DNA from 3 places in the Bacillus sp. Marseille-Q1617 genome. Region 3 is predicted to be linked to each of the others. Evidence: riboswitches for the same ligand, from Rfam matches in the RefSeq annotation. Region 3 holds a riboswitch; each other region holds the start of a gene.
The links. A riboswitch is a leader RNA that binds a small molecule or an ion and turns the genes downstream of it on or off. The one in region 3 is predicted to bind S-adenosylmethionine.
Positions count from the first base shown of each region.

Region 1: linked by a shared signal. The riboswitch ahead of mtnK (S-methyl-5-thioribose kinase) and the one ahead of HWX64_RS14590 (O-acetylhomoserine aminocarboxypropyltransferase/cysteine synthase family protein) in region 3 are both predicted to bind S-adenosylmethionine.
Region 2: linked by a shared signal. The riboswitch ahead of HWX64_RS13070 (sugar ABC transporter substrate-binding protein) and the one ahead of HWX64_RS14590 (O-acetylhomoserine aminocarboxypropyltransferase/cysteine synthase family protein) in region 3 are both predicted to bind S-adenosylmethionine.

Region 1 is NZ_CAHJXM010000001.1:1,444,588-1,449,500, reverse strand. It holds gene HWX64_RS07215 (pyridoxal phosphate-dependent aminotransferase) at 1-713, opposite strand, end outside; gene HWX64_RS07210 (carbon-nitrogen family hydrolase) at 835-1,617, shown strand; SAM riboswitch class I at 1,715-1,870, shown strand; gene mtnK (S-methyl-5-thioribose kinase) at 1,975-3,162, shown strand; gene mtnA (S-methyl-5-thioribose-1-phosphate isomerase) at 3,173-4,228, shown strand; gene HWX64_RS07195 (metalloregulator ArsR/SmtB family transcription factor) at 4,901-4,913, opposite strand, start outside.
Region 2 is NZ_CAHJXM010000002.1:304,336-309,248, forward strand. It holds gene HWX64_RS13065 (CTP synthase) at 1-1,455, shown strand, start outside; SAM riboswitch class I at 1,983-2,089, shown strand; gene HWX64_RS13070 (sugar ABC transporter substrate-binding protein) at 2,255-3,340, shown strand; gene HWX64_RS13075 (sugar ABC transporter ATP-binding protein) at 3,355-4,887, shown strand; gene HWX64_RS13080 (ABC transporter permease) at 4,856-4,913, shown strand, end outside.
Region 3 is NZ_CAHJXM010000002.1:636,370-641,282, forward strand. It holds gene HWX64_RS14585 (PLP-dependent aspartate aminotransferase family protein) at 1-1,105, shown strand, start outside; SAM riboswitch class I at 1,408-1,533, shown strand; gene HWX64_RS14590 (O-acetylhomoserine aminocarboxypropyltransferase/cysteine synthase family protein) at 1,752-3,047, shown strand; gene HWX64_RS14595 (homoserine O-acetyltransferase) at 3,204-4,286, shown strand; gene HWX64_RS14600 (S41 family peptidase) at 4,577-4,913, shown strand, end outside.

The DNA.
Region 1 (4,913 bases), on a different contig from region 3:
GTATAGATTTCAATGCCTGTGTCCTTTGCCCCTTCTGCTTCCAAAAAGCTGACAGGCTTTTTCCCTTCGAAGCCGATTGCACCGTAGGCAAAATCATGGACGACACAGATATCATTTTGTTTCGCGAATGATACTGTATCTTCGAAAAATGAACGGGAGGCAACCGCTCCTGTAGGGTTATTGGGATAGTTCAAAAACATGAGCTTTGCTTTTTCAATGTCCTCTCTTGCAATCCTCTCATAATCCGGGAGAAAATGATTCTCTTCTTTCAACGGCATCGTTACCATCCGTGCTTCCGCAAGGGATACCCCTGACAAATAATCCGGATACCCCGGATCCGGAACCAATACTGTCTCACCGGGGTCCAACAGGCATTGGGGTATCTCCACCAGCCCTGCCTTCCCTCCGAACAGGACTGCAACTTCTTCATGAGGATCGATGTCCACACCATATTCCCGTTCATAAAAAACAGATATGGCTTCCCTGCAGGAATCCAAACCCCGAAAAGGGGAATATTTATGATTTCCTGGTGATTTTGATGCTTTCACCAGCGCTTCCACGATATGCGGGGGTGTAGGCTGATCGGGGTTCCCCTGCCCCAAGTTAATCACATCAAATCCTTCTTTCAGCACTTTCTGGACTTTTGCTGTCAATGATGCAAAAAATTGCTGCGGCAGCGAGTCAATGCGTTCTGCTTTTTTAAAGGTTGTCATCTTTTCACCTTCTACACTTTTTTGAAAATTATTTACTTTCAAATTCTAGTCACAAATGATATAACGTAAAGTAATGATTGTAAAGTATAATCTTATTCAGACTTAAAAAAGAGGTGTTACTTTGTCAACGAAAATTGGACTAGCGCAAATGGATATTACATTTGGTGCTCCTACCGAAAATAAGAAAAGAGTTCATCAATGGGTAAAAGAAGCGAGTGAAGCAGGCTGTAATATCGTCGTATTTCCTGAATTGTGGACGACCGGTTATGATTTAACCAGAATCGGGGAAATCGCCGATGAAGATGCTCATGACATTTCTGCCTTTCTTTCGGAGCTTTCTTCTCGCTACAACATTCATATTGTCGGAGGATCGATTGCGAGCAAAACAAAAGAGGGTATTTCGAATACCCTTCTCGTATCTGACTGTGACGGGAAAATAATCAAACAGTATAATAAACTCCATCTCTTTAAATTGATGGATGAACATCACTACCTGCTGCCCGGTAAAGAAGATGGCTCATTCACATTGATGGATACTCAGATGGCCGGTATGATCTGCTATGATATCCGTTTCCCGGAATGGTTCCGGAAACATGTCATCGATGGTGCGAAAGTGGTGTTCGTGGTTGCTCAGTGGCCTGCAGAAAGAATCACTCATTGGAAGACCCTTTTATTGGCAAGGGCCATTGAAAATCAGTGTTTCGTCATTGCCTGTAATCGTTCAGGCAGCGACCCCAAGAATGAGTTTGGGGGGAACTCGCTGATCATAAGCCCATGGGGGGAGATCATAGCGGAAGGAACCCTTTACGAAGAATTGCTTACCGCAGAAATCGATTTGAATGAAGTCGAAGAAGTCAGGAAAAAAATACCTATTTTTCAAGATCGACGTCCAGATTTCTATTAATTTTATATTTTTCTAAAAATTCATTGACTCACTATTTCTAAAAATGGTACTATTCAAATCAAACAGCATGCAGCTGATATTCACAAAATTAAATATTCTCTTATCAAGAGCTGGCTGAGGGATTTGGCCCTGCGAAGCCCAGCAACCGACCGTAATACCGTTGAGAAACGGGGCGCACTATGCGCCGGATGATTCACTCCATAAGGCACGGTGCTAATTCCAACAGAAAGAACACCTTTCTGAGAGATAAGAGGCGAATAAGATCCAATCTTTAAGCCTCTTTCCGTCAATGAAAGAGGCTTTTCTTATTATACTTATGAAAAGCCTCCAAAATTCAATATTTTAGGAGGAACCATTATGTCAACCATTCCTGTCTCGAGCTATCAATCTTTAAATGAACAAACCGCATTGGATTTAGCAATCAGTTTAAACTTTTTTGAAAAAGGAGCGGAATTGACCTGCCGTGAAATTGGGGATGGAAATTTAAATCTGGTTTTTCAAATAAGTGAAAAAGGAAAGAAAGGAATTATCATTAAGCAGGCATTGCCCTATGCAAAAGTGGTTGGTGAGAGCTGGCCATTAACGGTCGATCGTGCCAGAATCGAAGCAAATGCATTGAAACTGCAGCAAACATATGCCGGTGAATTTGTCCCCGAGGTATTCTATAGTGATGATAAACTTGCTGTTACCATAATGGAGGATCTAAGTTCCCTTGGAATTGTCCGTTCAGGACTGATAAAAGGAGACACCTATCCACTTTTATCTGAACATATCGGAACATTCCTGGCAAATACTCTTTATCATACTTCTGACTATGCCCTGCATCCTTTTAAGAAAAAAGAATATGTCAAAACCTTTTCCAACCCTGAACTCTGCAAGATTACGGAGGATCTTGTTTTGACCGATCCATTTTTCAACAGTGAAACGAATGATTATGAAGAAGAACTGCTCCCTCTGCTCAAAGATTTGTGGAATGATTTCAGTCTGAAACTTGAAGTGGCGAAGCTGAAGAAATGCTTTATTACAGAGAGTGAGGCGCTATTGCATGGCGACCTGCATACTGGAAGTATTTTTGCTGATGAATTTCAAACCAAGGTGATTGATCCTGAATTTGCTTTTTATGGTCCTATCGGCTTCGATATCGGTCAATTTATTGCAAACCTGACATTCCAGGTAATAGCAAGGGAGGACGATAAAGGAAAAGATGAAATCATCCGGCATATCACCAATACATGGAACGTATTCTCAGAAACGTTTTCGAATCATTGGCAGGAAAGCGGAGATGCGTACACTAAGGTTGATGGCTACTTGGATTATGTACTGGATAAAGCCTTTAAAGACAGTATAGGATTCAGTGGATGTGAGCTTATCAGGAGAACTGTCGGTCTTGCACATGTTGCAGATCTGGATTCCATTTCAGATAAAGAAAAGAGGCTGCGGGCTAAAAGAAGCTGTCTTTCTTTAGGGAGAGAATTGATTTTAAAAAGACGAACGTACTCAACAATTGAAGAATTCACAGAATTCATTCGAAGTCATACATCTTAAGGAGCCAATCATGACACGCACAACACCCACAATCCCGACGTCATTACAGTTTCGGGATGATCATTTAGAAATATTAAACCAGCAAAAGCTTCCACATAAAATCGAGTACCTACAACTTTATACTTTAAATGAGTTTTATGACGCTATCGTCACGTTGAAGGTAAGGGGCGCGCCTGCAATCGGAATTACGGCCGCTTATGGAATAGCATTATCTATGAATCATTTTGATACAGACTGTCTGTCTGATTTCATGGTTAGATTTAAAGCGGATAAAGCATATTTATTTTCCTCCCGACCCACTGCAGTAAACTTGGGATGGGCATTGGATTCATTGGAAAATGCAATTCAACGGGCACAGTCTGTGAATGAAGCAAAAACCATCCTTCTGCACTCCGCGATTCAACTTCATACTGAAGATGAAGTGACGTGCAGGCGAATCGGAGAATATGGTCTTCAATTACTAAATGAAAAGACAACCATCATGACGATTTGCAATGCAGGATCTATTGCAACCAGCAAATATGGAACAGCATTGGCACCATTTCATTTAGGAAGTGAAAAAGGGAAAACGTTCCATGTCTATGCCTGTGAAACACGCCCGGTATTTCAGGGCTCACGTTTGACAACTTGGGAATTGCAGCAGTCAGGTGTAAACGTAACACTTATTGCAGATAGCATGGCCGCTCATACGTTAAAAGAGAAAAATGTAGAAGCCGTTATAGTTGGGGCAGACAGGATAGCTGCAAATGGGGATACAGCAAATAAAATCGGGACATCCATGCTCGCCATCTTGTGTAAGCACTATGATATCCCTTTTTACGTGGCAGCTCCTTCTTCTACTTTTGATATTACCCTTCCTTCAGGGAACGCTATTCCCATTGAAGAGCGCGCGCCTGAAGAACTTACTGAACTTAATGGTTACAGGATTTCACCTCAGGAAACAGTTGTATACAACCCTGCTTTTGATGTAACATCACATGAATTAATAACTGGAATCATTACTGAGAAGGGAATCCTGTATCCTTCATATAAGGAAAGCATTAGACATTCCATCTGCCATACCTAAAAGAAAACCTACCCTCACCGTAACGGGTTCTGTTTTAAGGTATAAACTATAAAAATCATTGGAAAAAGGGTTTTAAGGAATTCGTGTTCTAATTTGTTACCGAAACTGCACTAAAATTAAAGCGTTACAGAACTTTCTGTAACGCTTCAATTACAATGTTTTTTATAATCTGGCTAATGTGTTAGTTGTCTCCAAAGTTGAAAGATGTGAAAATTAGGTAAATCCCTATTAAACAAGGAATAGGCTGGTGATTTTTAGATTAACAGATACCTTATCTTTTATAGTGTAACTAAAAATATAAATAAGGGGACATTATCCCGTTAATCTGCTGAAGCTCGCTTGGATAGGGGTAAATAAGGGGAAAATTTACTTCAAATCTTGCACAGATCCCTAATTTTAATGTTTTTCAAGTAAATAGAAGTAAAACTTTCCTTTACTTTAACGGTTTTCAGTTCAAATTCTTCATTAAGGGAAATTTCTCCCCTTAATTAATCATCCAATGTTACTGTTCCTTTCATCTGACTCGAGAAGTCCCGCTTTTGTTCACTTTGTCGGGTAAGATTAGCTGTACATGTACATGCAACTTCAATTACTACCACATTTTGAGGTGTAGATTGCATTTTGTACTCCAAAACAGAACCCGTTACCCTCACCGGAAGTTTTTACATGCAATCATCCCTTATAT
Region 2 (4,913 bases), 330 kb from region 3:
AGCCCGTATCAGCATGGAGAAGTATTCGTAACGGATGACGGTGCGGAAACAGATCTTGATTTAGGTCACTATGAGCGTTTCGTAGACATCAACCTGACAAAATACAGCTCCGTGACGACTGGGAAAATCTATTCCACGGTCCTGAAAAAAGAGCGCCGCGGTGATTACTTGGGCGGAACGGTTCAGGTCATCCCGCATATCACAAATGAAATCAAAGAACGCGTATACCGCGCAGGCAAAGAAACAAATTCAGACGTCGTCATCACGGAAATAGGCGGAACGGTAGGGGATATCGAGTCTCTTCCATTCCTTGAAGCAATCCGTCAAATCAAGAGTGACGTAGGCCGTGACAACGTGATGTACATCCACTGTACGTTAGTTCCTTACATCAAAGCTGCCGGTGAAATGAAAACGAAGCCGACCCAGCACAGTGTAAAAGAGCTTCGCAGCCTTGGTATCCAGCCGAATGTCATCGTCGTTCGTACAGAAATGCCGATGACGCAGGATATGAAAGACAAGATCGCCCTGTTCTGTGATATCGATAAAAATGCCGTAATCGAAGCGATGGATGCAGCGACACTGTACTCAGTTCCTCTTTCCCTTCAGGAACAGAAGCTTGATGAAATTACATGCCAGCACCTTAAGCTGAATTGCCGTGAAGCGGAAATGACGGAGTGGAATGAACTCGTCGAGCGTGTAACGAATCTATCACGCAAAACGAAGATCGCACTTGTTGGGAAATATGTTGAACTTCAGGATGCTTATATTTCAGTAGTGGAAGCTCTTCGTCATGCCGGCTATCAGTTCGACAGTGATATCGAAGTCAAGTGGCTGAACTCTGAGCTTGTTGATGCAGGAAATGTTGCTGAAAAACTTGGGGACGTAGACGGAATCCTTGTGCCTGGAGGCTTCGGTGACCGCGGAGTCGAAGGGAAAATCGCAGCGACTCAATATGCCCGTGAAAACAAGATTCCTTTCCTTGGAATCTGCCTTGGCATGCAGCTGGCATCTGTAGAGTATGCGCGCAATGTACTTGGTCTTGAAGGAGCTCACTCAGCTGAGTTGAACCCGGATACGCCTTACCCGATCATTGACCTGCTTCCAGAACAGAAGGACATCGAAGATCTTGGCGGAACGCTTCGCCTCGGTTTATATCCATGTAAACTGACGAAAGGTTCAAAAGCCTATGCAGCGTACGACGGCGAAGTGGTTTACGAGCGTCACCGCCACCGCTTCGAATTCAACAATCACTACCGTGAGCAAATGGAAAAAGCAGGCTTCATCTTCTCAGGTACAAGCCCTGACGGACGCCTTGTGGAGATCATCGAACTTGAAGATCACCCATGGTTCGTGGCATCCCAATTCCACCCGGAATTCACGTCACGCCCGACTCGTCCGCAGCCGCTGTTCAGAGACTTTGTCGAAGCAAGTTTGGCTTTTGGTGAGAAGGAATAAGAGATAGTAGTTGGTTTGGACCGCTTTCCTGGATGGGGGAGCGGTCTTTTTGTGTGGAGGGGGCACGGCGGTGGCTGTCTATTTACGATTGAGTGCAGGGATAAAGTGTGTAGGGAGGTGTAGAGGTTGTCGGATATTGTCGTTAAATCGGTAGATCGCCCTTATATTTGATATTCCGCCCTTAAAATCGAAATCTCGCCCTTATATTTAGAATAACGCCCATAACAATGCAGATTGCGCCCATAAAAATAGGGGCGGCACTTGGTGCAGGTGTAGATTATTCGACAGTTCGAGCATAAGGAGGGAGTTTTCGAGTAAAAGCAACCGAATTTCGAGCATAAAATGGGCAGGTTCGAGCAAAAGCAAGCGGATTTCGAGCATAAAATAGAAATCCCAATCATAAGAAGCTCCCCAATACCCGGGTATGTGTATCTCAAGAAAAAAATAAAAAAGAATATTGACAATTTTTCCACAAATAAGTAAGATATCGATTATACGCATGCGAATAGTAAACAAATTTCATATTTCTCTTATAAAGAGTTGGCAGAGGGACTGGCCCGATGATGCCCGGCAACCTACCGTTTCGACGGAAAGGTGCTAAGACCTGCAGGATTGATTTCCTGAGTGATAAGAGTACGTTTATTGATACATAAACCTCTTTTCTCTCGGGAAAAGAGGTTTTTTGGTGTCCGCGGGAAACTGGTGGATCCCGTTGACGGACCTTGAAAGCGAGCGAGTGCACCGCCCGGATCGAGAGGTCAAATTTTTAAAAAAACATATCACAAGAGGAGAGTCATTTATGAAAAAGCCGTCTTTATTACTTATCATCATCACGCTGGTACTGAGCCTGCTCGCAGCATGCCAGCCGAAGGTTTCCGAGGAATCGAATGCTGAAGCGGGGGCAGTGAAAGGGACATCCGATCACGCGCTTGCAGGCAAGAAAATCGCTTTGATCATGCAGATTAACCTGGGCACGTTTTCTGCCCAATACATTGAGGGTGTGAAAGAGCAGGTCGAGAAGTTCGGAGGGAAGGTACAGGTCTTCACTTCTGATGGGGATCTTTCAAAGATGTCATCGAACCTCGATGCTGCCATCAATCAGAAGTTCGATGGGATCCTGATTGACCATGGAACGAAGGAAGCGCTGCAGTCAGGTGTCGAGAAAGCAAAAGGGCAGGGCATTCCAGTCGTCGTGTTTGATGCGGATGTTGAATCGGATGGTGTGACCGTCCTTGAGCAGGGAGACAGGCAAATGGCAGATCAGACACTTAACGCCCTTTCAGAAGAGTTAGGCGGAAAAGGTGAAATCGTCAAGATCTGGGTAGCGGGGTTCGCCCCGATGGAAAGGCGCCAGACAGCTTATAAAGAGTTCCTTGAAGCGAACCCTGACATCAAGGAAGTGGCGGCTTTCGGCGCCGCGACCCAGAATACGGCACTCGATACGCAGGCCCAGATGGAAGCGATCCTGAAGCAGTATCCGAATAAAGGGGATATCGATGCTGTGTGGGCGGCATGGGATGAATTCGCGAAGGGTGCTGTCCGGGCCATCGAGGCAGCCGGACGGGATGAAATCAAGGTTTACGGGATTGATATGAGCGATGAAGACCTGCAGATCCTCCAGAAAGAAGGAAGTCCGTGGGTGGCATCTGCGGCGGTTGATCCGAAAGACATCGGGCGCGTTCAGGTGCGGTTCCTTTATCAGAAGATTTCTGGAGAAGATACACCTCAGACCGTGAAGCTCGAGCCTGTCTTCATCGAACAGGACCAGCTACCGGATGAACAGATCACAACCGACCAGCTTCACAAGCATGTCGAAGGCTGGGGCGCAAGCGAGCAGGGATACACAGATGAATTGAAGGAGCTTGAAGGCTCTTTCAAAAAATAGAGAGGAGGATGGATATGGCTGCTTTGCTGGAAATGAAAGATATCCATAAAACTTTTTCAGGGGTGAAGGCCCTGGACGCAGCAAGATTCCAGGTGAATGGAGGGGAGGTCCATGCCCTTCTCGGAGCGAACGGGGCAGGAAAGAGTACGCTCATGAAAATCCTTTCCGGGGCTTACACGCCGGACAGCGGCGAAATTCTTCTTCGCTCTGAAAAGAAACGCTATCAAACTCCGAGAGAAGCAAAGCAGCACGGCATCCACTGTGTCTATCAGGAAGTGGATACGGCAATCGTCCATCAGCTTTCGGTTGCGGAAAACATCCTGCTTGACCGCTTATCGGGCGGCGGATCTTTTTTCCTGAATAAAAGGACGCTTGAGAAAGAGGCGGGCGCCGTGCTTCACAGGATCGGGGCAGGTAATCTGTCACTGAGTTCACCTGCTTCCTCACTCAGCCTGGCCGAAAAACAGCTCGTCCTGATCGCGAGGGCGCTGCTTCAGAAAGCGGAAATACTGATTCTCGATGAGCCGACAGCCCCTCTCAGTCTATCGGAAACCGACAGGCTGTTCGAGGTGATGGAAGAGTTAAAGAAAGAAGGGGTAGGGATAGTGTTCATTTCCCACCGTCTGCCCGAGGTGTTCCAGGTGTCCGACCGGATCACGGTGATGAGGGACGGCAGGACGATCGGCATCTATGAAAAAGAGGAGACGACACCTGAGGAAATCGTAGAAAAAATGCTGGGGCGTTCGTTTAAGGAAGAATTCGTAAAGCAGCCTGCTGAAAAAGGAGGGATGCTTTACGAAGTGAAAGGGCTGGATGACGGCGGGAAACTCCGTTCGATCGACCTTCGTGTCAGGGAAGGGGAAGTCGTCGGGATTGTGGGGCTTGTCGGTGCAGGTAAAACAGAACTGGCAAAAGCATTGTTCGGGGCCTCCCCGATAGACGCAGGCTCCTATTTTTTAAAAGAAAAAGAAGTGAAGGTCAAAAGCCCGCGTGACGCTGTTAAGAACGGCATGGCGCTCGTACCGGAAGAGAGAAGGAAAGAGGGACTCTTCATCCATGAATCGGTCCAGCATAATCTCAGCTTTCCTTCATTACGGAATATTTCGAAACGCTTGTGGATCAACTCAACGGCAGAAAAAGAGCTTGCCCGGAACAGGATTGAATCACTCGGCATCTGCACCGCTCATGAAGGGGTCTCTGCAAATGATCTGAGCGGCGGTAATCAGCAGAAAGTGGCCATCGGTAAGTGGCTGACGGATGACGCTTCGCTGTTTTTGTTCGACGAACCGACGAAGGGTGTGGATGTCGGAGCGAAAAAAGAAATTTTTTCCTTAATACAATCCTTGGCACAAGAAGGCAAGGGCATCCTCTACTTTTCCTGTGAAATCCAAGAGATCCTGGCCGTTTCAGACCGGATCCTTGTTATGTATGACGGTCGGATCGTCAAGGAAATGACGGCAGGGGAAGCGACACAAGAAACCATTCTGCTTTATGCATCAGGAGGGACGGCAGCACATGAAGGCAAAGATATTAGACTTACTGTTTAAATACGGAGCCATTGCTTTGATGGCGG
Region 3 (4,913 bases):
GTTAAAAGGTACCGAGGAAATCCGCAGCAAAACGACGCCAATCTATCAGACTTCAGCTTTTTCGTTCAAATCACTGGAAGAGCTTGAAGGGTTCTATGAAGGAAAATCGCCTTACCTCTACACAAGGACGGGAAATCCGAATACGGATGAACTTGGACAGATGGTGGCGGCCCTTGAAGGTGCACCGGCCGGGGTGGCGACGTCTTCAGGCTTGTCGGCGATCCTTGCTGCCGTGCTGTCGGTGGTACAAACCGGCGATCATATCGTGGCAGCGGAAGACCTGTACGGGGGCACCTTCCATATGTTGAAGGAAGAACTGAAAGGCTTCGGCATCGAGACAACCTTCGTCGACTTCACCAAACGTGAAGAAATCGAACAGGCCATCACGCCGCAGACAAAGCTGTTGTACAGTGAAACGGTGACCAACCCGTTCATGAGGGTGGAGGACATTCCGCAGCTGGTCGAGCTTGCCGGGAAACACAATCTCAAAACGATCATCGATAACACATTCGCAACACCATACCTGCGCCAGCCTTATCTGGAAGGCGTCGATCTCGTTGCCCACAGTGCCACAAAATATATCGGCGGACACAGCGATATCACCGCAGGCGTCGTGACAGGAAAAGAGGAATTAGTAAGTAAGGCCAGGGAAAAAGTCGTCAACATGGGCTCCAACCTGAGTCCGTTCGAGGCATGGCTGACGGCAAGAGGTGCAAAGACGCTCGCCCTTAGAATGGGCACACAGGCCCATAATTCCCTAGTATTATCTGATAATCTTAGAACGAATCCGCATGTGAAAAACGTGTACTATCCAAATAACCTTTCCGATAAAGGCCACGGTGCCATCGTGACAATCGAGCTCGATCCATCATGTGACATCAGTGCATTTTTCAAATCCCTCGGCTGGATCAAGATCGTGCCGACCCTTGCCGGAGTGGAAACGACCGTCTCTTACCCGCTGGGGACATCACACCGCGCCCTGCCGAAAGAAGCACAGGAAAAACTCGGCATAAACACCCATGTCGTACGCATATCGTTAGGTATCGAAGACTCAGAAGACATCGTAACCCAGTTCAACGCAGCAATCGAAAAATCTATCGAGTAAAGTTTGACTTGCATGAATGATGGGCGAACTTTAACTGTTTCCAGCTGTTGGTTGGAGTGCAAGACGAAGACTCCTGAGGGATAAGCGAAGCAGGGGAGACCCCACAGGAGCAAATCTCCGAGGAGGCTCCCCGCTCGCCCGCGGAAAGCGAAGTCATGCACGGAAAACAACTGCGGTTTAATAGCCCAATCTAAATAAAACAAAAAACAAAATAATAAAAAAAATCAGAAAATACCCTTGACGTTGAATGAATCAGCCTTTATAATTCATCTCAACGCACTACTTAAAAGACAACTAAATCGCTCTTATCCAGAGAGGCGGAGGGACTAGGCCCGATGAAGCCCGGCAACCTTCATGTTCGCAGGAACGATCTGCTACCACATGAAAAGGTGCTAATTCCTGCAGGCAGACTGCCTGAAAGATAAGAGGAGGACCCCTATTAAATTAGACCCTCTTCTTAGGAAGGGGGTTTTTGATTTTTCCTCTTCTTTAAAAATTCCTAGCCCAAGGATGGCTGATTCGGTGAAAAGGCAGCCATCACATCCTGCTGTCACCGAGACCGGCACCATCCATCATCAGCATTCAAACACGTTCACCCACAATGCCAGCGGAAACCCAATAAACCAAAAACCAGGAGGAATTCATTATGACAAAATCATTCGATGTTGAAACGTTACTACTACACGGCGGACAGGAACCGGATCCAACAACAGGTTCACGTGCAGTCCCGATTTACCAGACCACATCTTACGTTTTTGATAACAGTGAGCACGCTGCGAAGTTATTCGGACTTGAAGAAGAGGGGAATATCTACTCCCGTATCATGAACCCGACAGTTGATGTCCTTGAGAAGCGGATCGCCCTGTTGGAAGGCGGAATCGGTGCACTTGGTGTCTCTTCAGGGATGGCCGCGATATCGCTGTCCATCCTGAATATCGCGGGAGCAGGCGATGAAATCGTCGCAGCGACGAATCTTTATGGAGGCACATACAATCTATTCTCCACGACGCTTCCAAAGTACGGCATCAAAGTTCACTTCGTCGATCCGTCCGATCCGGAGAACTTCCGCAATGCGATCACACCGAAGACGAAGGCTGTTTTTGCCGAAACGATTGGAAATCCGAGTCTTCACGTGCTGGACATTGAAGCGGTCGCGAAAGTCGCTCATGACAATGAAATCCCACTCATCATCGATAATACATTTGCCACTCCATACTTATGCAAACCGATCGAATGGGGCGCGGACATCGTCATCCATTCAGCCACCAAGTGGATCGGCGGTCACGGTACAGCGATCGGGGGAATCGTCGTCGACGGCGGTAAGTTCGACTGGAATAATAAAAAATTCCCGGGCTTTGTCGATGAAGACCGCAGCTATAACGGCATCCGATATGCAGTCGATGTCGGTGAAGCAGCCTTCATCACAAAACTCCGGGTGCAGCTGCTGCGTGACTTCGGTGCCTGCTTGAGTCCGCAAAATGCGTTCCTTCTTTTGCAGGGTCTCGAGACACTTCACCTGCGAATCGAAAGGCATACGGAAAATGCATTGAAAATCGCCGAGCACCTCGATCAGCACAGCGGTGTGGCATGGGTATCGTATCCTGGTCTCGCACAGCATCCGTCCCACACACTGGCGCAGAAATACCTGAAAAAAGGTGCCGGCTCGATTGTCGTATTCGGCATCAAAGGCGGCAGGGACGCCGGACGCAAGGTTGTCGATAACATCACCCTTTGGTCACATGTCGCAAACGTCGGGGATGCGAAATCACTCATCATCCATCCGGCTTCGACAACCCATCAGCAATTGAATGAACAGGAATTGCGCACAACCGGGGTAACCGAAGAATTAGTTCGATTATCAGTCGGTCTGGAGTCCAGTAAAGACCTGATCGAAGACCTTGACAGCGCCATCGAAGCGGCATTGGCAGCTTCCCCGGTTTAATCCGGGAAGAGTTTTGTCAAAGAACTCAGCAGTGAGGCCGGTCACACGATAAAAGTACAACACATCAGGCCCCATCTGTAATGATAAAAAGGGGTATGGCGGGCTGAACGAAACCCGCCTGCCCAAAAAACACTTACCAAAAAAGGAGGAGACGGAATGGAGAATCCCCACACCCAAACGACCCGATACGAAGTAAACTCCATTACGATCCCATCTCTGACATTAGAATGCGGCTCCACCCTGGAACAGGTGGAGCTTGCTTATGAAAGAATCGGCAGAAAAGACGGTCCGGTCATCCTCATCTGTCACGCTCTCACAGGGAATCACCTTGTAAAAGGGACCCCGGGAAGCATTGGCTGGTGGGACGGACTCATCGGACCTGGTTCGTACCTTGACCCTGATGAGTACACCATCCTTTCTTTTAACGTATTGGGCGGAAACGACGGCAGCACCGGTCCCGGTTCCATCAATCCCTCAACCGGGCAGCCGTATGGAAGGGATTTTCCGAAAGTCACTGTAAGAGACATGGTCAAAGCTCAATATCTGGCACTGAAAGGACTGGCGATCCCTCACCTTCAAGCAGTGATCGGCGGTTCTTTGGGCGGGATGCAGGCATTGGAGTGGGGGATGATGTATCCATCATACGTCGATAAGGTATTTGCCCTTGCCGTCACACCTGCTCTCAGCGATTACGGCTTGGCTTTTAACCATATCGGCATCCAGGCGATCGAATCAGATCCCGATTTTCAAAACGGTCATTACTCCCCGGGAACTCATTTAAAAGGCTTGGAGATTGCGAGGATGGCAGGGATGGTCACCTACAGAACTCCCCAGCTTTTTGACGACCGGTTCAAACGTGAAGAAGCACAGAGTTGTTTCCAGGTGGAGAGCTATTTGAACTACCAGGGGAAGAAGCTCGCAAAACGATTCGATCCGAACAGCTATCTGACACTCCTGAAAGCCATGAACTCGCATGACTTGACTAGGGACCGCGCCTGTTCGATGGAAGATATTGCGCGAAATTATCCCACCGAGCTGATCACCATCAGCTACGAAGGGGACCTCATCTATTCGCCTCAGTATCTGGAAAGCTTCACAAACCAGGTACGGGCAGGGAGGCATTATTTCGTTTCCACTGCCTTCGGGCACGACGGTTTTTTAGTAGAGTTCGAGAAATGGGGAAGCATGATTTCTTCCCATCTGAAAAAATATCAACCCAACCGTGTTGTGAACGGCTAAAGTATCATAACCCGTCCTCCTCCGGCATATAGTTTAATAAGCAAAGACACCGCACCGCGAAGAAGCGCGTTTTTGTGTGGTGTCTTTTTTGTTAAAAGTGGTCCGAGCTTTTTAAAGTGTCCGGCTGCGGTAGTTTGTGATACAGGTCATTCAATGATATTCAACAGGACGAGCCGTCCGTTTTATACATAACGGCGGTCAGTTGATGAGTGACGTGAATATGGACAAACCAACCTTCATGCAGCCGGCGCTTTTCTTATCAGCCATGACAACAAGTTGGAGGGGGAAATATGGAGTTGAGAGGCAGAAAGCTTATCATCACAATTGTGATCAGCATGCTGATCGGGGCAGGCGGAATGTACGGGGGAGTCACCATGTTTGAAGTCACCGATTCAGGGGACGGGCTGACGGAGTTCGAGGGCAATGGAGAGGTGAATGACAAGCTTCATAAAGTGGAAGTGGCCTATGATCTGATCAGCGAGAAGTTTTTTCAGGACGTAAATAAAGGAGAGCTCGTGGAAGGTGCGATACAGGGGATGTTGAAGACGTTGAACGATCCTTATTCGGTGTACATGAACGCCGAGACGGCCTCGCAGTTCAACGATGCCCTCGATTCTTCATTCGAAG